2 regions of the Variovorax sp. AC194 genome follow, and region 2 is predicted to be linked to the other one. Evidence: riboswitches for the same ligand, from Rfam matches in the RefSeq annotation. Region 2 holds a riboswitch; the other holds the start of a gene.

Region 1 (11,835 bases), 1.7 Mb from region 2:
CAGGTTGACGCCGGCGGCGGTCGCGCGCTCGATGATCTTCGGTGTGTCGTCGCCGGTGCGGATCGTGAGCGAATCGAAGGCGAATTCGTTGACCGGCTCGCGGCCCATTTGCGCCAGGCCCTGCGCGAGGATGGCGGTGAGCGCCGCCACGCGCTGCGCGATGCGCGTGAGCCCGTCGGGCCCGTGGTACACGGCGTACATGCTGGCCACCACGGCCGGCAGCACCTGCGCGGTGCAGATGTTGGAGGTGGCCTTCTCGCGGCGGATGTGCTGCTCGCGCGTCTGCAGCGCGAGGCGGTAGGCGGGCTGGCCGTGCGTGTCGACGCTCACGCCGACCAGGCGCCCCGGCAGCGAGCGCTTGAACGAATCGCGGCAGGCCAGGTACGCGGCGTGCGGGCCGCCGTTGCACAGCGGCATGCCGAAGCGCTGCGTGGTGCCGCAGACGATGTCGGCATCCCATTCGCCGGGCGGCGCGAGCAGCGTGAGCGCGAGCAGGTCGGCGGCCACGCAGAAGGCGGCGTCGCATTGATGGGCGTGGCCCGCGAGCGGGCGCAGGTCGTGCACGTGGCCGGTGGTGGCCGGGTACTGCGCGAGCACGCCGAAGAATTCGCAGCTCGCCATCAGGTGCGGCAGCGTCTCGGAGACGGTGCTCACCTTCACTTCGATGCCCAGCGGCGCGGCGCGCGTCCTGATGACTTCGATGGTCTGCGGATGGCAGTCGCCCGAGACGAGGAACACGTTGCTCTTGCTTTTCACGCTGCGCTTGGCGAGCGTCATCGCCTCGGCCGCGGCCGTGGCTTCGTCGAGCATCGACGCGTTGGCGATGGCCATGCCCGTGAGGTCGCACACCATCGTCTGGAAGTTGAGCAGGGCCTCCATGCGGCCCTGCGAGATCTCGGCCTGGTAGGGCGTGTACGCGGTGTACCAGGCGGGGTTCTCCAGCACGTTGCGCAGGATGACCCCCGGCGTGTGCGTGCCGTAGTAGCCCTGGCCGATGAAGCTCTTGAACACCTTGTTCTTCGACGCCATCGCCTTCAATTCGGCCAGCGCCTCGGCCTCGGTCACCGGGGCCGGCAGGCGCATCGGCTTCGCGCGGCGAATGGCCGCGGGCACGATGCCGTCGATGAGTTCGGCCCGCGTGGCCGAGCCGATCACCGGCAGCATGCGCGCCTCGTCCGCCGCATCGATGCCGATGTGGCGGGCGAGAAATTCTTCGGCGTTCTCTAGTTCTTGCAAAGAGGGAAGGGCGGGAATCGGCATGGCGGTGATATCGGCGTAAAAAAGAAGAGAGGCTCAGCGGTCGCCGCCGGGCCGCCGCAAGGCGGGCCGCGCCTTCCCCATGGGGGATGGCGAAGCACACGAAGTGGCAAGCCGAGGGGCGAGCATTTTCAGGATTCGGCTGCGAACTTGTCGTAGGTGGCGGCGTCGAGCAGCGCATCGAGCTGCGCGGGCTCGCTCAGCTTGACCTTGAAGAACCAGCCGGTGGCCAGCGGGTCGCTGTTGGCGAGCGAGGGGTCGGCGCGCAGCGCTTCGTTCACTTCGGTGATCTCGCCCGAGACGGGCATGAACACGTCGGCCGCGGCCTTCACCGATTCGACGACGCCGGCCACTTCGCCCTGCGCGAAGGTCTTGCCCACTTCGGGCAGGTCGACGAACACGACGTCGCCCAGCGCGTCCTGCGCATGCACGGTGATGCCGACGGTGGCGGCGCCGCCTTCGGCCGAGACCCACTCGTGGTCCTTGGTGTACTTGATGCTCATGGGGAAACTCCTCGTGGAAAAAATTGAATCGGGATGCAGAGCCTAGCCGCGGTCAAGCGCGATCAGCCTCGGTCATCCGCGGTAGTAGCGGGTCGGCACAAAGGGCATGGTCGAGACCTCCATCGGCACCGGCTTGCCGCGCACGATGGCCTGCACGCGCGTGCCGGGCTCCGAGAACGCGGTGGCCACGTAGCCCATCGCGACACAACGGTCGGCACTCGGGCCGAGCAGGCCGCTGGTGACGATGCCGATGTCCTGGCCTTCGAAGGATTGCAGCAGCGTGCCGTCGCGCACCGGAATGCGCTCCAGCGCGACGAGGCCGACGCGCTTGCGTTTCAGGGTGTCATGGTCGGTGTGGCCGGCCGCGCCGACGGTCGCGGCTGTGAGTTGGGCAAGGATCTTGGCCGCGCCCGGAAAGCCGCCTTCGCGCGCGCCGCCCGTGCGGCGCACCTTCTGCATCGCCCAGTTGAGCGAGGCCTCGACCGGCGTGGTGGTGGTGTCGATGTCGTTGCCGTAGAGGCAGAGCCCGGCTTCCAGCCGCAGCGAGTTGCGCGCGCCCAGGCCGATGGGCTTGACCTCGGGCTGGGCCAGCAGCAGGCGGGCGAGGGCGTCGGCGTCCTTGCCGGCCACGGAGATCTCGAAGCCGTCTTCGCCCGTGTAGCCGCTGCGCGTGACGAAGGCCGCAATGCCGCCGATCTGCACCGCGCCGCCCGTCATGAACACGAAGCGCTCGATGCCGGGGGACAGCCGCGCCAGCGTGGCCGCGGCTTGCGGGCCCTGCAGCGCGAGCAGCGCGTGGTCGGGCAGCGGTTGCACCTCGCAGCGCGCGCCGATCTTCTGCTGGATGTGCGCGAGGTCCACCACCTTGCAGGCGCCGTTCACGATCACGAAGAGCGAGCCGTGGCCTTCGTTGAAGAACATCAGGTCGTCGAGGATGCCGCCCTCGTCGTTCAGCAGCAGGCCGTAGCGCTGCTTGCCGGGGGCGAGGTCGATCACGTCGACGGGCATCAGGGTCTCGAAGGCGGCTGCGGCGTCGGGGCCGACGAGGCGCAACTGGCCCATGTGCGAGATGTCGAAGAGGCCGGCCGCATCGCGCGTGTGCCTGTGCTCGGCCATCAAACCGGCGGGGTACTGCACGGGCATCGAGTAGCCCGCGAAGGGCACCATGCGTGCGCCGAGCTCCACGTGGAGGTCGTACAGCGGCGTCTTGAGAAGTTGGGTATCGGGAGCGGAAGAAGCGGCCACGGGGCACTCCAAAGGGGCAGTCGAAATCCATGGCTGCAACGCCACGGGCCACCCCTGCTGTCCGCTTTACCTGAGAGATTCGCCCCACGATCGGGGTTTGCTCCTTCGGTGGGCCGGCGCACATGGTGCAACGGCCTCTCTCCAGCAAGGAAACGCCGGTGTGCACCGGCGTCTTGTCAGTCCTTTTGCCTGAGCGTTCGGGAATCCCCTGCGCCTTCGGCGGCCCCGTCGCGCGGGGCTCTCTCCTGACTCCGCCGAGTGTAGTGGATCGCGCAAGCCCTGAGCGCGTGGGGTCAGTGCACGATTTCGGCCGGCGGCAGCAGCCGCTCGATGCGCTCGCGCAGCGATTCGGCCCGCTCGACACCCGCCGTCTTCTCGATTTCGCTGAGCATCAGCGCGGCGATGGTGAGCATCGCCTCGCGGTCGCGCGCCTCGCGCAGGGCGTCGCGCATCTGCAGGGCGAACTTGGGATCGCGCCGCACGAACATGCGCTCGCAGATGTCGAACAGGAACATCCGCGTGGTCGCGAGAGAGCGCTTGCCGTCGAAGTTGTCGGCCGTGGCGGTGAGCTGGATCGGGTTGGACGTGGGCACCGGCTCGGGCGGGGTTGTCGCCGCGGGCGGCTGTGCCGGCTGGGCTGCAGGCGCCGCAGCGGCAGGCCGCGCATCCTGCAGATACCCCTTGCTCATCAGCGCCTGGATCGCCTGCTCCGCCTCGATGCGGCTCGCGAACAGCGGGCTGAAGTCGGTCAGCGAGCGCCGGCCGTCGGCCATCAGCAGCAGCGCGCGCTCGCGCTGGCTGAGCGTGCGTTGCCCGCCTTGGAGTTCGTCGCGTGCCTTGTCGGTCTTGGTGGGAAACATGGCGGCCACAGCTTTCGAAAGATCGATGGCTGCAGCATCGTTGCAGGCGGTGACACCTTCATGAACCTGTTTGACTTACAGGGGATATCACCGCCGCTGCGCCGTCTGGCGCTCGATTCTTCAGCCGCCGGTGCTTTCCTTGCGGATGAGCCACTTGTCGCCCACGCGCTGCAGCTCCAGCGTCTTGCGGTCGGTGCTCTTGAGCTTGTCGGCGCTGTAGACCTGCTTGAAGCGCGCGCTCGCGGTCTGGCCGCTGACGCTGATGACGAGGTCGTCGACCGCGACGCTGATCGCCGACTTGTTGGCGATGCGGGTGCGGCGCTCGGCCTCCCAGCGCTTCTTGTCCTGCTTCTTCGCGGGCGTGAAGTCGGGGGCGTAGGCCGCGAGGTAGCGGTCCACGTCGCGCGCCGACCAGGCCGCGGCCCAGGCGCGCACGGCGGCTTCGACTTCGGCGATGCCGGCGGAGGGGGCTGCTGCTGTTGCGGGAGCGGGAGCGGGAGCGGCAGCGGGCGCCGGCGCCGCTGCGGCCGCGGAGGCCGCCGCAGCGGGTGGCGATGCCGAAGGTGGCGCGGCCAGTGCGGCGGTGGACAGCAGCCCTGCGGTGAGCAGGCAGGCGACGAGTCGGTTCATGGTGCGGTTCCCTCGGGTATCGGTTGTTGGCGTGGCGCCGATTCTGGCAGCGAACCCGTGACAGGGCCCAGGCGGCACGCGCTCAGGCCGCGGCCGTCGCCTGGGCGTCGCGCTGCGCGATGGCGGGCGCACGGTTGCGAAGCCGCAGGGCCAGCGCGGTCGCCGCGCCCAGCACGCACAGCACCACGCCGAACGTGACGCCCAGCCCGCGCGCGTCCGACAGCATGCCGAACAGCGGCGACACCAGCCCGCCCACCGAGAGCGCCAGCCCGAGCGTGATGCCGCTGGCCGTGGCCGGGTTGCGCGGCAGGTAGTCCTGCGCGAGCGTGACCTGCGCGGCGAAGGGCAGGAACATGCTCATGCCCAGCAGCGCGGTGCAGGCCAGCGCCCAGCCGGCAGTCGGCGCGAGCACCAGGCCCGCGAGCGCCGGCAGCGCCAGCAGGTAGCCGCTGCGGATGGTGCCCATGCGGCCGATGCGGTCGCCCAGCCACCCGCCGAGCAGCACGCCCACCGCGCCCGAAGCGGTGAAGCCGGTGAGGGCCGCGGCGCCCTGGAAGGCCGTGCCGTGCAGGTCGCGCGTGATGCGCAGCGACAGCATCGAGAGCACCGTGACATACGGGATCGACCAGCCCACCACGGTCGCCACCAGCAGGCCGAATGCGCGCCAGTCGTTGGCGGGCTTCGGCCCATCGACGGCGGCCCGCTGCCGCGCCGCCGCCGCGGCCGCAGCACCCGCACCGCGCCGTGCATGAGCCGCGTGGGCCATGAACCACACCACGCCCATCGCCAGCGCGGGCACGCCCAGCAGGTAGCTGCGCGCGAGCCCGCCGCCGCCGACCACCGCGGCCGCCAGCATCGGCGCGAACGAGGCGCCGATGGTGCCGCCCACCGAGAACACGCTCATGGCCTTCTGCGAGGCGCCGCCGGCAGCGCGCGCCGCCACGGTCGCGGGCGGGTGGAAGGCCGCGATGCCGAGGCCGCACAGCGTCATGGCGATCCAGGTCAGCAGGTAGCTCCGGCTCAGGCCCGCCAGCACCACGCCCAGCGCCGCGGCCAGGAAGCCCACGGGCACGAGCCAGCCGCGCGGATGGCGGTCGGCATACAGGCCGAAGAGCGGCTGCACCACGCTGGAGAGCCCGGTGGCCGCCAGCATCAGCCCGCTCACCGCCGTGTAGCTGTAGCCGCGCTCCAGCACCATGAAGGGCAGCAGGGCGGGCACGAGGCCCTGGTAGAGGTCGTTGACGGCATGGGTGCCGGTGAGCAGCCCGAGTCGGCGCTTGTCCATTCGATGGTTTCCTTGAGGTCCTGAGGGGGAGGGTCATCGTAGGAAGCCGTGCGAAGATGGTCTCGCTGCAAATCCGCAAACGTCGTCGAGAAATGGACACACTGAACCTGCGCCCCGAAGAAGGCGAGTTCACGCCGCGCGCCGTCGCCGCGCTGGCGACCGACCCCGGGGGCGACACCTTCATTCCGCCGCACGCGCACCGGCGCGGCCAGCTCATCCATGCGATCTCGGGCGTGATGATCGTGGGCGCCGCGGCCGGCAGCTGGGTCGTGCCGACCGGGCGCGGCGTGTGGGTGCCGCCGGGCATGACGCACCAGATCCGGCTGGCCGGCGAGGTGCGGATGCGCACCGTCTTCATCGAGCCCGGCACGCGCGCCGACCTGGGCAGCGCCTGCCGCGTGATCCGCGTGGGCGCCTTGCTGCGGCAGCTGATCGTCGCGGCCGTGTCGCTGCCGCTGGACTACGCGCCGGGCAGCCGCGACGAGCGCGTGATGGAGCTCATCCTGGACGAAATCGAGGCCGCGCCCGCGCTGCAATTGCATGTGCCCATGCCGCGCCATGCGCGCCTGGCGGCGCTGTGCGAGGAACTGGTGCGCGACCCGTCGCTCAATGCGACGCTCGACGACTGGGCAGAGAGGCTGCACATGAACACGCGCACGCTGGCGCGCCTCTTCCAGCGCGAGACGGGCATGAACTTCGGCGCGTGGTGCCGCCAGGTGCGGCTGCTGCTGAGCCTGCCGAAACTGGCGGCGGGCGCCTCGATCCTGGAGGTGGCGCTCGCGCACGGCTACGAGAGCCCGAGCGCGTTCACCGCGATGTTCCGGCGCACGCTGGGCGCGCCGCCCAGCCTCTACTTTCGCCAGGAAGAAGAAAAGGAAAAGGAATGATTGGCCGCGCCGCTACTTGAATCCGAGCGCCCGCGGCAGCCAGGTACTGAGCGCCGGCACGAAGGTCAGGATCATCAGCACCGCGCCGTGCGCCCACAGGAACGGCACCAGCTCCTTCACCAGCGCCGACATCGGCACCTTCGACACGTTGCAGGTCACGAACAAGAGCCCACCCACCGGCGGCGTGATCATCCCGAGCGTGAGGTTGAAGATCACGATCATCGCGAAGTGCACCGGGTCCACGCCCAGCTTGATCGCCACGGGCGCAAGGATCGGCGCCAGCACCATCACCCCCGGCAGCGGCTCGATGAAGATGCCGAACAGCAAGAGGAACACGTTGACGATGATCAGGAACATCCACGGCGAGAGGTTCATGCTGATGAGCCATTCGGCCATCTGCTGCGGAATGCCCTCGATGGTCAGCACCCACGCGAACGAGGCCGAGAGGCCGATGATGATCAGCACCGAGGCCGAGAGCAGGGCCGAGCGCGAGAGGATGTCGGGCAGCATCTTCCACTCGAGCGTGCGGTAGATGAACTTGCCGCACACCAGCGCATAGAACACCGCCACCACCGACGCCTCGGTCGGCGTGAACCAGCCGGCGCGCATGCCGCCCAGGATGACCACCGGCAACAGGATCGCGGGAATCGCCTTCCAGGTCGTGACGAGAATTTCGCGCAGCGGCGGCGTCTGGCCATCGCCCTTGTAGTTGCGTTTCTTCGAGACATGGAAGTTCACCACGCACATCGCCACCGCGATGAGGATGCCCGGAAAAATGCCGGCCGCGAACAGCGTGCCCACCGACACGCTCTCGTCCTGCAGCGCATAGATGATCATGATGATCGAGGGCGGAATGATCGGCCCCACGATGGCCGTGGAGGCCGTGAGCGCCGCCGCGTAAGAGCGGTCGTAGCCGGCCTTGTCCATCATCTTGATGAGCATCGAGCCCGGCCCCGCCGCGTCGGCCAGCGCCGAGCCCGAGATGCCCGAGAAGAAGGTGAGCGACACCACGTTGGTGTAGCCCAGGCCCCCGCGCCGGTGGCCCACGAACTGGCCCGCGAAGCGCAGCAGCACCTCGGTGAGCGAGCCGCCGCTCATGAGCTCGGCCGCCAGGATGAAGAAGGGCACGGCCATCAGCGGAAAACTGTCGATGCCGGTGAAGGTTTCCTTCAGCAGCACCATGAGCGGATAGTTTTCCGCAAGGATCAGCGTGGTGACGGTGGAGAGCCCGAGCGCAAAGGCCACGGGCACGCCGATGGCCAGGAAAATGCAGGCCGAGACGATGAGAACGATGCTGGCATCCATGGTCGTTCTCCTTACAGCGACGCCGAGGCGTTGGCGTCGAAGTGGGCGTCCGATGCGAACTCGCGCCGCAGCACGTAGCCCCGCACCACCAGGAGCCAATGCACGATCAGCAGGATGCCGCCGAACAGCATCGCGCTGTAGATGTAGGCGAACGGAATCTGCGTGACCGCCGTGAGCTGGAACATCGTGCGCTGCATGTAGAGCCACCCGTACCAGACCATGAAGCCGAAGAAGGCAAAGAGCAGCGCGGCGACGAAGGCGCGCACCGCGATGGCGCCCGCGCGCGGCAGCGCGTCCTGCAGGTTCTCCACCGCGATGTGGCCGCCGTAGCGCAGCACCGGCCCGGCCCCGAGGAAGGTGAGCCAGATCATCATGTGGCGCGACACCTCTTCGGCCCATTCGAGCGAATTGCTCGTGGTGTAGCGCATGACGACGTTGGTGAAGATGATGACCGACATGGCGGCCAGCAGAAGGATCAGCGCCCAGCGGTTGGCGGCGAGAAAGTAGCGCTCGAAGGCTTGCACGTTGTTGTTCTCAAACTGAGCTCAAAAAAGAACCATGGGCTCGGACAAAAAGCCGTTCGGCCTGAACCAAACAACCGTTCGGCCTGAACCAAACAACCATTCGGGCTGAACCAAACAACCGTTCGGGCTGAACCAAACAACCGTTCGGGCTGAGCTTGTCGAAGCCTTGCGCGGCGCTTCGACAGGCTCAGCGTGAACGGTGGGATGGACTCAGCGTGAACGGTGGGATGGACTCAGCGCGAACGGTGGGATGGACTCAGCGTGAACGGTGGGATGGACTCAGCGTGAACGGTGGGATGGACTCAGCGCGAACGGTGGGATGGACTCAGCGTGAACGGTTGGGGTCTGGCGCGCAGGCTTACTGGACGTCCGTGATCTTCTTGATGTTGTCCGCGCCGAACTCCTTGGCGTAGCCCGCATAGGCCGGCTTGAGGGCTTCGCGGAAGGCCGCGCCGTCCACGACCTTGGTGACCTTCATGCCGTCCTTCTCCAGCTGGGCGATGCCGTTGTTCTCGTCGTCGTTGACCTTCTTGCGCTGGGCCACGGCGGCCTTCTTGGCGGCATCGACGAAGACCTTCTTGTCCGCGTCCGACAGCTTGTTCCACACCTTCGGCGAGAGCAGCAGCAGCGCGGGCGAATACACGTGGCCGGTGAGCGAGAGGTGCTTTTGCACCTGCGAGAACTTGGAGGCCAGGATCACCGGAATCGGGTTCTCCTGCCCGTCGACCGTGCCCTGCTGCAGCGCGCCGAAGAGCTCGGGGAAAGCCATGGGCGTGGGCAGGATGCCGAAGGTGCGGTAGCCGTCCATGTGCACCTTGTTCTCCATGGTGCGCATCTTCAGGCCCGCGGCATCGCTGGGCTTGACGATGTCGCGCTTGCTGTTGGTCATGTGGCGAAAGCCGTTCTCCGTCCAGGCCAGCGCGATGATGCCCTTGCTCGGGAACTTGGTGAGGATGTCCTGGCCGATCGGGCCGTCCATCACCTTGCGCGCATGGTCGTAGTCGCGAAAGAGGAAGGGGATGTCCACGATCTTCACTTCGGGCACGAAGTTGCCCACGGGGCCGGTGGAGGTGTTCACCAGGTCCTGCGTGCCCAGCTGGATCGCCTCGATCTGCTCGCGCTCGCCGCCCAGCGCCGAGTTGGCGAAGTGCTGGCACTTGAAGCGGCCTTGCGTGCCCTTCTCGACCTCGTCGCAGAACACCGTGGAGCCCACGCCGTAGTGCGACTCCTTGGAGGTCGCGTAGCCGATCTTCAGCACCGTCGGTTGTTGGGCGAGGGCGGATGTGCAGAGGGCGAGCGAAAGGCAGGCGGCGGCGATGTGGCCGAGTTTCATGGTGTCTCCGGGGGGAATGTTGTCAGGGGTCAGGAAAGCGTCAGGCGCGTTCGACTATGCCGCATGCGGGGGCCTCGGCATGTCGGGAGTTTCACGGACGCACACCCCGCAAGAAACGAAAAAGCCCTCCGAAGAGGGCTCTTTTGAACAAGCAGGCGGGGCGCCTTACATGCCCACGTAGTTCGGCCCGCCGCCGCCTTCGGGCGTGACCCACACGATGTTCTGCGTCGGGTCCTTGATGTCGCAGGTCTTGCAGTGCACGCAGTTCTGCGCGTTGATCTGCAGGCGCTGCTTGCCGTCCTCGGTGCCCACGAACTCGTACACGCCGGCCGGGCAGTAGCGGCTCTCGGGGCCCGCGAACTTCGCCAGGTTGATGTTGACCGGCACCGTCGCATCCTTGAGCGTGAGGTGCGCCGGCTGCTGCTCTTCGTGGTTCGTGTTGCTGATGAACACGCTGGAGAGCCGATCGAAGGTGAGCTTGCCGTCCGGCTTCGGATAGACGATGGGCTTGCACTCGGCCGCGGGCTTCAGGTACAGGTGGTCGGGCTTGGTGCGGCGCAGGGTCCAGGGGATGTTGCCCTTCAGGAGCCACTGCTCGATGCCGTTCATGAGGGTGGCGACGCCCAGGCCCTTCTTGAACCAGGCCTTGAAGTTGCGCGACTTCTTCAGCTCGGCGTGCAGCCAGCTCTTCTCGAACGCGGCCGGGTAGGCGGTGAGCTCGTCGTGCTGGCGGCCGGCCTGCACCGCGTCGAAGGCGGCTTCGGCGCACAGCATGCCGGTCTTGATGGCGGCGTGGCTGCCCTTGATGCGGCTCACGTTCAGGTAGCCGGCCTCGCAGCCCACCAGCGCGCCGCCCGGGAACACCGTCTTGGGCAGCGACTGCAGGCCGCCGGCCGTGATGGCACGCGCGCCGTAGCCGATGCGCTTGGCCTGCTTGATGCCCTTGGCCTCGTCGCCTTCCAGGTACCAGCGGATGTTGGGGTGCAGCTTCCAGCGCTGCATTTCCTCGAAGGGGCTCAAGTACGGGTTGCTGTAGTCCAGGCCCGTGATGAAGCCCATCGTGACCTTGTTGTCCTCCATGTGATAGAGGAAGGCGCCGCCGTAGGTGTCGCTCTTCATCGGCCAGCCGGCCGTGTGCAGCACGAAGCCGGGCTGGTGGCGCTGGGGGTCGATTTCCCACACCTCCTTCACGCCCAGGCCGTAGGTCTGCGGATCGCGCCCTTCGTCGAGCTGGAACTTGCTGATCAGCTGGCGGCCCAGGTGGCCGCGCGAGCCTTCGGCAAATACCGTGTACTTGCCCAGGAGCTCCATGCCGAGCTGGAAGTTCTCGGTCGGCTCGCCGTCCTTGCCCACGCCCATGTTGCCCGTGGCCACGCCGCGCACCGAGCCGTTCTCGTTGTAGAGCACTTCGGCCGCCGGGAAGCCCGGAAAGATCTCGACGCCCAGGTTCTCGGCCTGCTGCGCGAGCCACTTGGTGAAGGCGCCCAGGCTGATGATGTAGTTGCCGTGGTTCTGGAAGCACGCCGGCAGGAAGGCGTTGGGGGTGCGCAGGCCCGACTTCTCGCCGAGGAACACCATCGCGTCGTCGGTGACGGGCTGGTTCAGCGGGGCGCCCAGCTGCTTCCAGTCGGGCAGCAGTTCGTTGAGCGCGCGCGGGTCCATGATGGCGCCCGAGAGGATGTGCGCGCCGGGCTCGGAGCCCTTCTCCAGCACCACGACCGAAATCTCTTTCTCGTGCTGGGCAGCCAGCTGCTTCAGGCGGATCGCGGTCGAGAGGCCCGCCGGGCCGCCGCCGACCACGACCACGTCGTATTCCATGGCTTCGCGAGGGCCGAACTGGGCAAGGATTTCGTCGTGGGTCATGTGGGTCTGGTCGATAATGTTTTGAGGCTCGGACGCTACGAGGGCGCGAAACATTTTAGGGGGAGCGCAGCACGTCGCCTGCGCGACTCTCCAGGACCCACCCAGGAACGTTCTCCCATGGCTTACAGCATCGATCTTTCGGG
Region 2 (11,835 bases):
GCCCGATGTGCTTGCGTCCTTCGCGGCCCTCAAGAACATCGCGGTGGTCTGCGTGATCGCCAAGCTGCGCAAGCCGCTGACCGAGAATTTCTGGCTCAACATCAACGACCCCGAAATGGACATCCCGGGCCTCGTGGAATACAGCAACCTGCGGCCCCTGAGCCCGCACGTGCTGTACGTGCCGTTCTACATGCCGGGCGAACACCCCAAGTTCCAGGACGCCGACGAGGTGTTCCTGGCCAAGGTGCGCGCCTACTGCATGAAGATCAACCCGAGCCTCGCGGTGGACGATTTCGTCGACATGCGCGCGAGCCGCTACCGCTACGCGCAGCCGATCTGCGACCCCGGCTATCTCGACCACCTGCCGCCGGCCGCGCTGCCGGTCAAGGGCCTGTGGGTGGCCGACACGTCGTACTACTATCCCGAGGACCGCGGCATTTCGGAGAGCATCGGATTCGGCCGCCAGCTGGCGACCTCCGCGGCCCTCGACACGCTGCAGACCGCCCACGCCGCGTGAGAAGCCTGACGTGGTGATTCCCCAGTTCCTGCGCTTCCTGGTCGCCGGCGGCATCGCGGCGGCGGCCAACTACGGATCGCGCTTCGTCTTCAGCATCTGGCTGAGCTACAGCACGGCGATCGTGCTGGCCTACCTGGTGGGCATGATCGTCGCGTTCGCGCTCATGCGGCACCACGTCTTCGACGCCAAGGCCGGCGACCTGCGCGCGCAGGTCGCGAAGTTCGTCGTGGTGAATGTCTTCGCAGTGCTGCAGACGCTCGCCATCAGCCTGGTGCTGGTGCATTGGGTGTTCCCGGCCTTCGGCGTCGTGAACCATGCCGAAGCCATCGCGCACCTCGTGGGGGTGTTGGTGCCAGCGGTCACGAGCTACTTCGGGCACCGGATGCTGACGTTCAAATGAACCTCGGCAATGCCCGGCGCTCCCTCTGGCCGACCGTTGCCTGCGTCGGAGTCTTCCTCGGCCTGATCGCCGGACTCGTGGCGTCCGAGATTCCCTCCGTCCAGACGGTGGCGAACGCCAAGCCGTATGTGCTGTTTGCAGTAGCGCTCGCGGGCGTGGCCATCCTAGGCGCATGGCGGCGCGCGAACCCCGCCGCGCTTTTGCTGGCGCTGTTCGCCATCCTGTCCGTCCAGTTCTTCGAGCTGTCTGCGGTCGTCGCGGTGCCCGCCTTCTTTCTGGCTTCCGCCGTCGTGGGACGAAGGATCGCGCGGCGCTTCGGCGTGGACGACTTGCTCCTCGCCACGTTCATCGGCATCTTCGTTCTGACGGGCCTCGTCGGCTGGACGCTTCCTTACAAGATCCACACGCGCTTCGTCTACACGGTCCTGCTGGCGGGGCTGCTCTGGCTGGAGCGCGACGCGGCGCGCGAGGTGGTGGTCGTGACATGGCGCGGCTGCGTCCAGGCCCTCACTGGATCGAAGACCGCGACAGGTCTTGCCCTAGTCGTCGCCATCGCGTCGCTGTCCGTCGCCTGGCGGCCGAACGTCTTTTTCGACGACCTCGCCTATCACTCGATGCTGCCGGCGCAGTTGATCCACCTGGGCTTCTACCGCTTCGACGTGGCCACGCAGGTCTGGGCGGTCGCACCGTGGGCCTCCGACATCGTCCATGGCGTGGTGAGCGTGCTGGCCAACACGGAATCCCGCGGCGCCGTCAACGTCGGATGGTTCTGGCTCGCCTGCTGTGCGCTGTGGCGGTTCGGCGCGCTCATCGGCCTGAACGACAAGTGGAAGTGGCTGGGCATTGCCCTCTATGCGAGCCAGCCCTACATCAGCGGCCTCTTCGGAACCGCGCAGGTGGAGAACGAACTCGTTCCCCTCACGCTGGCGCTGGCCATCCTCTGCGTGCGGATCTGCAGGGACAAGGACGCGAACGCGATCTACGCGCTCGTGATCCTGGCCGGGCTGTTCGCCGCGCTGAAGGCGTCGCAAGCCCTGGTGATAGCGCCCCTGGTTCTTGTCTGTGCGCCCGCGTTCCTCAGGGCCGAGCCGCGCAAGCTGCTGATCGCTGTGGCCATCGCACTCGTCTTCGGCAGTTCGAGCTACGTCTATGCCTGGGTTCTCACCGGCAATCCGCTGCTGCCTCTGCTGAACGCCTATTTCAAGTCGCCGTTCTTCCCGGCCACGAATTTCCACGACATGCGCTGGTCGCAAGGCTTGAGTTGGCGCAGCGTATGGGACCTCACGTTCGCGACGCAAAAGTACCAGGAGGTCGAGGCCGGCGGTGCGGGGCTTTCGGTACTGGCGCTGAGTGTCCCGTTGCTCGCGACGCTGGCCCTTCCGGCGCTGCGCCGCACGACGCTCTGGCTGCTGCTCGCGCTGGTGGGCATGTTCGCGGCGATCCAGTACCTGCGCTACATCGCGCCCTTGCTGGTCGTCTCGATTCCGATCGCGCTGTTCGCCGTCCACAGATACGTGGCGCCGAAGGTTGCGGAGGGCGCCATCGTCCTCCTGGTTGCCGCCAACCTGGTGCTCATTCCGGCATCGATCTACCTGCCCCGGGAGGGGCTGCTTCATGCGCAGTTGCGTTCCCTGGTCAAGAAGTCGAAGGGGGACGCGAACGAGCAGATTCTGCGAACCTTTGCCTTCGAGGCTGTCGCCGCTGCACACCTGCTGAAGAATCCCGACGCCAAGGCCGTCTTCCTTGCCGACAAGGAGCGCCCCTTCACGGCGCCGTTCGCGGGCCGCGCCTTCGCGCAGAGCTGGTACGACACCTACTTTTCGACGGCGGGCACCGAGGCGGACGCTGATCTCACCGGCGAACGCTGGAAGCAGCTGCTTTCGCTCAACGGCATCGGCTTCGTGCTCGCGAAGAACGATCCGGCCGCTCGACCCGCGCTGAACGCCGTGCTGCTTGCCGAGGCGGTGCCGGAGCTGGTGGGCCCGACCCATACGCTCTATTGCCTGTGCAAGCCGCAGCCGCCGGCGACCGGCGATACGCTGTACAAGACCCGGGACCTGAGTGCCCGGCTCCGACTGTTCTGAAAGCCATGCGGCAACTGGTCCTCTTCGGCGTGATCGGCGTGACGCAGCTCGTCGCCGACACGATCATCTTCTACCTGCTGCTCAAGCTGTCGGTCACGCCGTGGATCGCGAACGCGATCTCGCGGTTTCTCGCGCTTCTGCTGGGGTTCGCGCTGAACGGTGCAATCACGTTCAGGCAGCCCGACAACACCGCATCGACCTCAAAGAAGAGCTTCGTCAGGCTGCTGGTCCTATGGCTGGCCCTGACCTTCGTGAGCTCCGAGCTGGTCACGCTGGCGAGCCACCACGTCTCGGACCATCGATTGCTGGCGGCCAAGCTCGGCGTCGAACTCGTGCTGGCCTTCGTCTCGTTCTTCATTTCAAAGACCTGGGTTTACCGATGACGCCAACACCGAACATCGCCCCCTCGCGCGCCATCGCGGTCGTCATCCCGTGCTACCGGTCGGGCGAACTGGCGCTGGAAGTCATCCAGCGCGTCGGGCCGGAGGTCGGCTGGATCTTCGTCGTCGACGACTGCTGCCCGGTCCAGACCGGCCGGACGGTGCTCGAACACAGCACCGATCCGCGGGTCACCGTTCTCTTCCACGCCGAGAACCAGGGCGTGGGCGGCGCCGTGATCACGGGCTACAACGCGGCCCTGAAGACGGAGGCCTCGGTCATCGTCAAGATCGACGGCGACGGGCAGATGGCGCCGGAGCGCATCCCGCAGTTGTGCAGCCCGATCCTTTCGGGGCAGGCGGACTACGTGAAGGGCAACCGGTTCCACATCGCCGGCGGGGTCGCCGCAATGCCGCCGCTTCGCCTGATCGGCAACGTCGCGCTCTCGTTCATCACCAAGGCGTCGAGCGGGTACTGGCAGCTGTTCGATCCGACCAACGGGTATACCGCGATCCACACGCGGGTGCTGGCCGAACTGGACACCGAAAAGATCGCGAAGCGCTACTTCTTCGAGTCCGACATGCTGTTCCGGCTGAACCTGCTGCGGGCGGTCGTCTCCGAGATGCCGATGAAGGCGGCCTACGATGGCGAGCCCTCGAGCCTGAGCCCGATGAAGGTGATCGCGCCATTCCTCAAGGGCAACACGCGCAACTTCTTCAAGCGCGTGCTCTACCGTTACTTCGTCTCGGATTTTTCGCTCGCCTCGCTCGAACTCCTGTTCGCAGTGCCGCTGCTGGCGTTCGGCATCATCTACGGCGCCGAGCATCTGCTGTCGAACCGCATCAGCGGCGGCGTGGCCTCCGCGGGCACGGTGATGGCATCGGCCCTGCCGATCATCCTGGGATTCCAGCTGCTGCTGTCCTGGCTCAACTACGACGTGTCGGGCCAGCCGACGCAGGCATTGCACCTGCAGTTGCCGCCGCTGGACGGTGCGCAGCAGGCGCAGCGCCCGCAGGCGCCGCATTGATCGATCAGTCGAACAGCGCGGCGTTCGCCAGCAGCGACGCCGCGGCGTCCTTGCCCGACAACTGCGGCTCGACGCCGGTCGCGGGCCATTCAATGGCCAGCTGCGGGTCGTTCCAGACAATGGCGCGCTCGTGGGTAGGCGCGTAGTAGTCGGTGGTCTTGTAGAGGAATTCCGCGGTCTCGCTCAATACCAGGAAGCCGTGCGCGAATCCGGCCGGCACCCAGAGCTGCTTGTGGTTGTCTTCGTTCAGCTCGACACCCACCCATTGGCCGAAGGTCGGCGACGACTTGCGGATGTCGACGGCCACGTCGAACACCGCACCGCGCACCACCCGCACGAGCTTGCCTTGTGGTTGCTGGATCTGGTAGTGCAGCCCGCGCAGCACGCCTTTGACTGAGCGCGAATGGTTGTCCTGCACGAAGTCAACGTGCTTGCCGACGGCCTCGTCGAAGGCCTTCTGGTTGAAACTCTCGAAGAAGAAGCCCCGTGCATCGCCGAACACCTTCGGCTCGATCACGATCACCTCAGGGATCGCAGTAGGCGTGGCTTTCATGAGCGCACCTCGTCGTTCAGCAGGTGCTTGAGGTACTTGCCGTAGCCGCTCTTCTCCAGCGGTGCGGCGAGCTTGGTGAGCTGCTCGGTCGTGATGAAGCCATTGCGCCAAGCGATCTCTTCGGGACACGCGATCTTCAGACCCTGCCGATGCTCCAGCGTGGCGATGAATTGCCCTGCTTCCAGCAGGCTGTCGTGCGTGCCGGTATCGAGCCATGCATAGCCGCGCTGCATGATCTGCACGTTCAACTGGTCGAGATCCAGGTACGCCTGGTTGACCGCCGTGATTTCAAGTTCGCCGCGCGGACTCGGCTTCACGGCCTTGGCGATATCGACGACCTGGTTGTCGTAGAAGTAAAGCCCAGTCACCGCGTAGTTGCTCTTCGGCTTCAATGGCTTTTCTTCGATGCTGCTGGCCTTGCCCTTGGCATCGAACGCCACCACGCCATAGCGCTCCGGGTCCTGCACGTGGTACGCGAACACCGTCGCGCCCGACGTCTTGGCATCCGCATCGGCCAGCAGATGGGCAAGGTCATGCCCATAAAAAATGTTGTCCCCCAGCACCAACGCGCTCGGGTCATTCCCCACGAACTTGTCCCCGATGATGAACGCCTGCGCCAGCCCGTCCGGGCTCGGCTGCACTGCGTACTGCAGGTTGATGCCCCACTGGCTGCCATCGCCCAGCAGTTGCTGGAAGCGCGGCGTGTCCTGCGGCGTGCTGATGATCAGGATGTCGCGCATGCCGCCCAGCATCAGCGTGCTCAGCGGGTAATAGATCATCGGCTTGTCGTACACCGGCAGCAGCTGCTTGCTCATGGCGAGCGTCGCGGGGTGCAGGCGGGTGCCCGAGCCGCCGGCGAGGATGATGCCCTTGCGTTGCGTCGTCTTGGTCATGGGATGTTCGTGTCTCTTGTCTTGCTCGGGTCTTGCGCTGCGCTCAGAAGGTCTCGCGCAACATGCGGGCGACGCCGGACTGCCATTCGGGCAGCACGAGGCCGAAGGTCGATTGCAGCTTGCTGGTGTCCAGTCGCGAGTTGTGCGGGCGCGTCGCGGGCGTCGGGAATGCGGTGGTGGGCACGGGCTCGACCGCTTCGGGGCCGGCCTTGAGTTCGACGCCCGCGGCCTTGGCCTGCTCGATCACGAAGCGCGCATAGCCGTGCCACGTGGTCACGCCACCGGCCACCGCGTGATAGAGCCCGGCCTTCGCCGGGTCCTGCAGCGTCGCGCGAATGGCGTGCGCGGTGATGTCGGCCAGCAGTTCCGCGCCGGTGGGCGCGCCGAACTGGTCGTCGATGACGGTGAGCTTGTCGCGCTCCTTGGCGATGCGCAGCATGGTCTTGGCGAAGTTGCCGCCGCGCGCGGCGTAGACCCAGCTGGTGCGAAAGATCAGGTGCTTGGCGCAGTGCTGCGCCACCAGCTGCTCGCCTTCGAGCTTGGTGCTGCCGTAGACGCTGAGCGGGCCCGTGGCATCGTCTTCTTTCCAGGGCTCGCTGCCGCTGCCATCGAAGACGTAGTCGGTCGAGTAATGGACCATCAGCGCGCCGATCTGCTGCGCCGCTTCGGCCACCACGCCGGGCGAGGTGGCGTTGAGCTTGCGGGCAAAGTCGGGCTCGCTCTCGGCCTTGTCGACCGCGGTGTGCGCGGCGGCATTGACGATGACGTCCGGGTGCACCTTCAGCACCGTTTCGGCCAGCTGCTCGGGGCGGCTGAAGTCGGCGTGGAAGTCGGTGCTGTCGAAATCGAGCGCGACCAGTTCACCCAGGGGCGCGAGGCTGCGCTGCAGTTCCCAGCCGACCTGTCCGCCCTTGCCCAGCAGCAGCAGCTTCATGCGGTGGCTTTCGCAGATCCGGCAGTTCCGGCCGGTGCGGCGTCGTATTGCTTTTCGACCCACTCGCGGTACGCGCCGCTTTGCACGTTGCGCACCCACTCGCCGTTCGCGAGGTACCACTCGACGGTCTTGCGGATGCCGCTGTCGAAGGTCTCTGCGGGCTTCCAGCCGAGTTCGCGCTCGAGCTTGCGCGCGTCGATGGCGTAGCGGCGGTCGTGGCCGGGGCGGTCGGTGACGTAGGTGATCTGTTCCTTGTACGGCTTGCCGTCGGCCTTGGGGCTCAGCTCGTCGAGGAGCGCGCAGACGGTGTTGACGATCTCGATGTTGGGCTTCTCGTTCCAGCCACCCACGTTGTAGGTCTCGCCGAGCCTGCCCGCTTCGAGCACGCGGCGGATGGCGCTGCAGTGGTCCTTCACATAGAGCCAGTCGCGCACCTGCATGCCGTCGCCGTACACGGGCAGCGGCTTGCCTGCGAGCGCGTTGACGATCATCAACGGGATGAGTTTCTCGGGGAAATGGAACGGCCCGTAGTTGTTCGAGCAGTTGGTGGTGACCACTGGCAGGCCGTAGGTGTGGTGCCAGGCGCGCACGAGGTGGTCGCTGGCGGCCTTGCTGGCCGAGTACGGGCTGTTGGGCTCGTACTTGTTCTCTTCGGTGAAGGCCGGGTCGGTCTTGGAGAGCGAGCCGTAGACCTCGTCGGTCGACACATGCAGGAAGCGGAAGGCGGCCTTCTGGTCGGCCGGCAGCGCGCTCCAGTAACCGCGCACCGATTCGAGCAGGCGGAAGGTGCCGAGCACGTTGGTCTGCACGAAGTCTTCAGGGCCGTGGATCGAGCGGTCGACATGCGATTCGGCCGCGAAGTTCACGACGGCGCGCGGCTTGTGTTCGGCCAGCAGGCGATCGAGCAGTGCGCTGTCGCCGATGTCGCCCTGCACGAAGATGTGGCTGGGGTTGTCCTTGAGCGACGCGAGCGTCTCCAGGTTGCCCGCGTAGGTCAGTTTGTCGAGGTTCACGACCGGCTCGTTGCCTTGCGCAATCCAGTCGAGCACGAAGTTGGCGCCAATGAAGCCGGCGCCGCCGGTTACCAGGATCATGGGATTCCCTGTTGTTTGTCTGAACGATCGCCCTCGGCGAATGTGAATAGAAGATTATCCCACTGGCCCGCAGGGCCGAAATCCAGGCTTGGTGCCCTCGAAAGCCCCACCTACAATCGCCCCACTGCAGGAGAGCGGGCCACCCCGGTGGCCCTACCGAAGGCGCAAACTCCCATAAACGCTCAGGTCGGCCCGAACAGGGGGTCAGTACTGCATCACATCGAACGCCGTCTGGAGAGCCATCGCACCCGCAAAGGTGTCGCGATGCACCGAAGGAGCAAACCCGTTGCAAGGTGCAACAGAGGTGAATCTCTCAGGTACCGAGGACAGGGGGAGCGGCAACTTGGACGGCGGACGTCCGGTTGCTTGCTATTGAACCAATAGCACCCAACAGCATCTTGCCCGCCATTCAAGCGCTGCACCTCAAAGGTACCTGCAATGCGCGTGATCGTTCTTGGCGCCGGCCTGCTCGGCGTGACTTCGGCTTATTACCTCCAGCAACTCGGCCACGAAGTGACCGTGATCGACCGGCAGGCCACCCCGGCCGCCGAAACCAGCTTCGCCAATGGCGGGCAAATATCAGTCAGCCACGCCGAGCCCTGGGCCAACCCCAGCGCGCCGCTCAAGGTGCTGCAGTGGCTCGGCAAGGAAGACGCCCCGCTGCTCTTTCGCATCCGCGCCGACATGCGCCAGTGGCTCTGGGGCCTGCAGTTTTTGCGCGAATGCACGCCGGCGCGCACCAGGCACAACATCGAACAGATCGTGCGCCTGGGCACCTACAGCCGCGACACGCTGCAGCAACTGCGCCGCGACACGGGCCTGAGTTACGACCAGCGCACGCAGGGCATCCTGCATTTCTATACGACGCAAAAGGAGTTCGACGGCGCGCTCAAGCCGGCCGAGCAGATGCGCGCTCTCGGCTGCGAACGGCTGGTGATCTCGGCCGACGAGGCCGTGAAGATCGAGCCCGCGCTCGCCCACATCCGCCCCCAGCTGGCCGGCGCCACCTACACGGCCGAAGACGAATCCGGCGACGCCAACCGCTTCGCGCGCGAGCTGGTCGGCCTCGCGGCCGCGGCCGGCGTGAAGTTCCTCATGAGCCACACGGTGACCGCGCTGCGCGAAGCCGGCGGCAGCATCGACCACGTCGAGGCGACCGACAGCGAAGGGCGCTTTCAGCGCATCCGCGGCGATGCCTTCGTGCTGGCGATGGGATCGCTCAGCCCGCTGTACGCGGCGCCGCTGGGCATCCGCCTGCCGATCTATCCGGCCAAGGGCTATTCGGTGACGCTGCCCGTGAAGGACGCGTCGAAGGCGCACCAGGTCTCGCTGACCGATGACGAATTCAAGCTCGTGTTCTCGCGCTACACATCGGAGTCGGGTGACCGCCTCCGCATCGCCGGCACGGCCGAACTCAACGGCTACGACCGCGACCTGAACCGCGTGCGCTGCGAAGCCATCGTGCGCCGCGTCGAGGAGCTCTTCCCCGGCGCCGGCGACACCACGCAAGCCCAGTTCTGGACGGGCCTTCGCCCCGCGACCCCGAGCAACGTGCCGATGATCGGCAAGACCAAGCTGCCGAACCTGTACCTGAACACCGGCCACGGCACGCTCGGCTGGACGCACGCGTGCGGCTCGGGCAAGTCGATCGCGCGGATCGTGAGCGGGCTCGTGCCGGAGGTGGACTTTGCGTTCACCGGCATGCCGGCGCCGCAGCCGCGCGTGCTGCAGCCGGCCTGACCGCGGCCCGTCAATCCTTGCTGGTGAACACCGTCAACACACCGGTGTAGCCATACAGGTGGTGCCGGGCGATTTCGCCCGCGGCGAAGAAGCCGACCAGCGGCACATCGCCCAGCGCGTGGCGCACGATCTGCAGCTCGGCGCCCGGTGCGCCGAAGTGCGGGCCGCCACGGCCCGAGCAGCTCACGTACACCGCGCCCGCGATGCGGCGCGCCGGGTGCGGCGCTGCTTCGGCTTCGCCGGCGGCGACGGCGCGGGCGGTGGCCAGCGTCTGCTCTTCGGGCTCCAGCTCTTCGCGGATCTCCGCGCAGATGCGCATCAGGTCCGCGCGCGCAGCCTGCGCGTTGCGGCGGCAGAAGGTCAGCCGCATGCCGGCCTCGGCCGTGTCGGCGATCGCGATGCCGCGGCGCGTCGGGTCCAGGCCGATGATGTGGCGCACCAGCACGTCGGCGCCCAGGTCACCGGTGCGGCGCACGCCGTCGCTGCCCGCGTCGGCCAGGCCGACCAGCGTGTTGCGCACCGCGTCGATGGCCTCCTGCGGGCGTTCGAGCGACACCTGCAGGTCGGCCAGCAGCACGTCCAGCGCGGGCTCGCCGTCCAGCTTGAGCAAGAGGTTGCCGTCGGCCTCGGTGATCTCGCGCTCGCGCACGCCCGAGCGCAGCGGCTGGCAGCCCTGCGTGACGCGCGACACCAGCCGCACGCCCTCGCCGAACACCACGCCCGACAGGCCCCCCGAGAACACGCCGCCCGCAGCGCCGTGCCCGCGGATGTTGCCGTTGCCGCCGACCGCGAACTGCAGCGCGCCGCCGCGGCCCGACGAGAGGCCGCCGAAGAGGTAGCCGGTGTCGACGCGGCCGGCCATCTCGCCGATCAGCTCGGTGAGATCGGGCGTCGCGGGGTCGGCGTGCACGAGCGCGGTGTGCGCCTCGAACCCGCTCATCTCCGAATTGCCCAGCGGCGCCACGCCCGAGAACACGCGGTACTGGTCGCTGGGCAGCGCGCAGAGCATGAGGCTCATGCCGGGCTCGTCGAAGTACTCGGCGTTGTTGGCCGAGACGCCGATGCCCACGGTGCCCGACCAGTCGGTCACCTCGGGCAGCTCGGCGCCGAGGTGATCCAGGATCTCCTGCGCCTCGGCCGCGTAGTGGTCGGTGATGTAGAGGAGCCCGAGCGTGGGCGACGACGCGTAGTCGGGCAAGGCCATTTGCGCGCGCAACTGGGCCAGCACGAGGCCGGCCGCCATGCGCCATTGCGGATGGGTGGCATGACCCGTGGGAAACAACTTCATGATGCGTGCCAACCCGTTCTCTTCAAAAGTGGAATGTGTGTGACGTCAGCGGCGGCCGGTGGTTCGCTTGCGGGCGGCGGCCGACGTCTTTTTCTTTGCGGCGGGCGTTGCCGCCTTCTTGGCCGAGGTTCTTGCCGCGGTTTTGGCTGCGGGCTTCTTGGCGGCGGCCGTCTTGCCCATCGCCTTGCCGACCGCATCGGCCAGCGGCTGGGCCATGGCGGGGACCTTGAGCTGGGCGGCGTCCTGCAGCGCCGAACTGGCGATCTGCTGGAACTGCTCGGTCAGCGAGCCCCACCATTGCATCGGATCGACCACGCCGGCGCCATCGGCGGCGGCAGCCTTGCTGCGCGGCTTTTTCTTCGGTGCCGGTGCTTCTTCTTCCTCGATCTCGGCCTCGTCTTCTTCCTCGACCGGTTCGGGTTCGGGGGCGGCGGCTGCGAAGGGCGCGGGCGCCGGAGCGGCGGCTGCCGCCTGCTTGGTGAACGCGCTGGCCAGGTCTTCCATCCGCACGTTCATGCCGCGCAGGGTCGAGAGCGTCATCTTCTGCACCTCGAGCGCCTGGATCGTGGCCTTGAGCGCATGGCCGTTCTGCTCGAGCCAATACTGCACGGTCTTGAGTTCCTGGATGCGCTTGTCGACTTCTTCCACGCTCAGCGTGGGCGCCACCCAGCTCGCCAGGCTCGGGATGCCCGGCACCGCCGATGCCGCGCCGGCGCCCGCCGCGGCGCCCCCGGCCAGGTTCTTCAGGAAGTCGAATCCGGGGACGAACTGGCTGAAGTTGAAGGGTTGGCTGGCGTTGGTCATGCGGGAGGTCTCCAGGCTGGGTTTTCTTGTGCTGCCAGCTTACTCCAAGCCCCTGGGCTTTGGCCCGCCAGGCGCCGCCTTTTACCCGCCGTCAGAGCTCGCTTCGAACCTTGCTGAAGACCT

Evidence for each region. A riboswitch is a leader RNA that binds a small molecule or an ion and turns the genes downstream of it on or off. The one in region 2 is predicted to bind glycine.
Region 1: linked by a shared signal. The riboswitch ahead of gcvT (glycine cleavage system aminomethyltransferase GcvT) and the one ahead of ACZYRS_RS29445 (D-amino acid dehydrogenase) in region 2 are both predicted to bind glycine.

The regions. Positions count from the first base shown of each region.
Region 1 covers NZ_OZ409823.1:4,541,027-4,552,861, reverse strand. Annotated here, with positions in the region: gene gcvP (aminomethyl-transferring glycine dehydrogenase) at 1-1,260, opposite strand, end outside; gene gcvH (glycine cleavage system protein GcvH) at 1,389-1,760, opposite strand; gene gcvT (glycine cleavage system aminomethyltransferase GcvT) at 1,833-3,005, opposite strand; glycine riboswitch at 3,053-3,160, opposite strand; glycine riboswitch at 3,173-3,263, opposite strand; gene ACZYRS_RS21680 (hypothetical protein) at 3,299-3,865, opposite strand; gene ACZYRS_RS21675 (L,D-transpeptidase Cds6 family protein) at 3,986-4,495, opposite strand; gene ACZYRS_RS21670 (MFS transporter) at 4,578-5,780, opposite strand; gene ACZYRS_RS21665 (AraC family transcriptional regulator) at 5,873-6,667, shown strand; gene ACZYRS_RS21660 (TRAP transporter large permease) at 6,680-7,972, opposite strand; gene ACZYRS_RS21655 (TRAP transporter small permease) at 7,984-8,496, opposite strand; gene ACZYRS_RS21650 (TRAP transporter substrate-binding protein) at 8,855-9,829, opposite strand; gene ACZYRS_RS21645 (electron transfer flavoprotein-ubiquinone oxidoreductase) at 9,995-11,692, opposite strand; gene ACZYRS_RS21640 (SDR family oxidoreductase) at 11,810-11,835, shown strand, end outside.
Region 2 covers NZ_OZ409823.1:6,211,710-6,223,544, forward strand. Annotated here, with positions in the region: gene ACZYRS_RS29400 (NAD(P)/FAD-dependent oxidoreductase) at 1-517, shown strand, start outside; gene ACZYRS_RS29405 (GtrA family protein) at 528-917, shown strand; gene ACZYRS_RS29410 (hypothetical protein) at 914-3,001, shown strand; gene ACZYRS_RS29415 (GtrA family protein) at 3,007-3,384, shown strand; gene ACZYRS_RS29420 (glycosyltransferase family 2 protein) at 3,381-4,406, shown strand; gene rfbC (dTDP-4-dehydrorhamnose 3,5-epimerase) at 4,411-4,959, opposite strand; gene rfbA (glucose-1-phosphate thymidylyltransferase RfbA) at 4,956-5,852, opposite strand; gene rfbD (dTDP-4-dehydrorhamnose reductase) at 5,896-6,786, opposite strand; gene rfbB (dTDP-glucose 4,6-dehydratase) at 6,783-7,880, opposite strand; glycine riboswitch at 7,998-8,090, shown strand; glycine riboswitch at 8,102-8,220, shown strand; gene ACZYRS_RS29445 (D-amino acid dehydrogenase) at 8,319-9,620, shown strand; gene ACZYRS_RS29450 (FIST signal transduction protein) at 9,631-10,908, opposite strand; gene ACZYRS_RS29455 (PhaM family polyhydroxyalkanoate granule multifunctional regulatory protein) at 10,954-11,712, opposite strand; gene ACZYRS_RS29460 (aminotransferase-like domain-containing protein) at 11,804-11,835, opposite strand, start outside.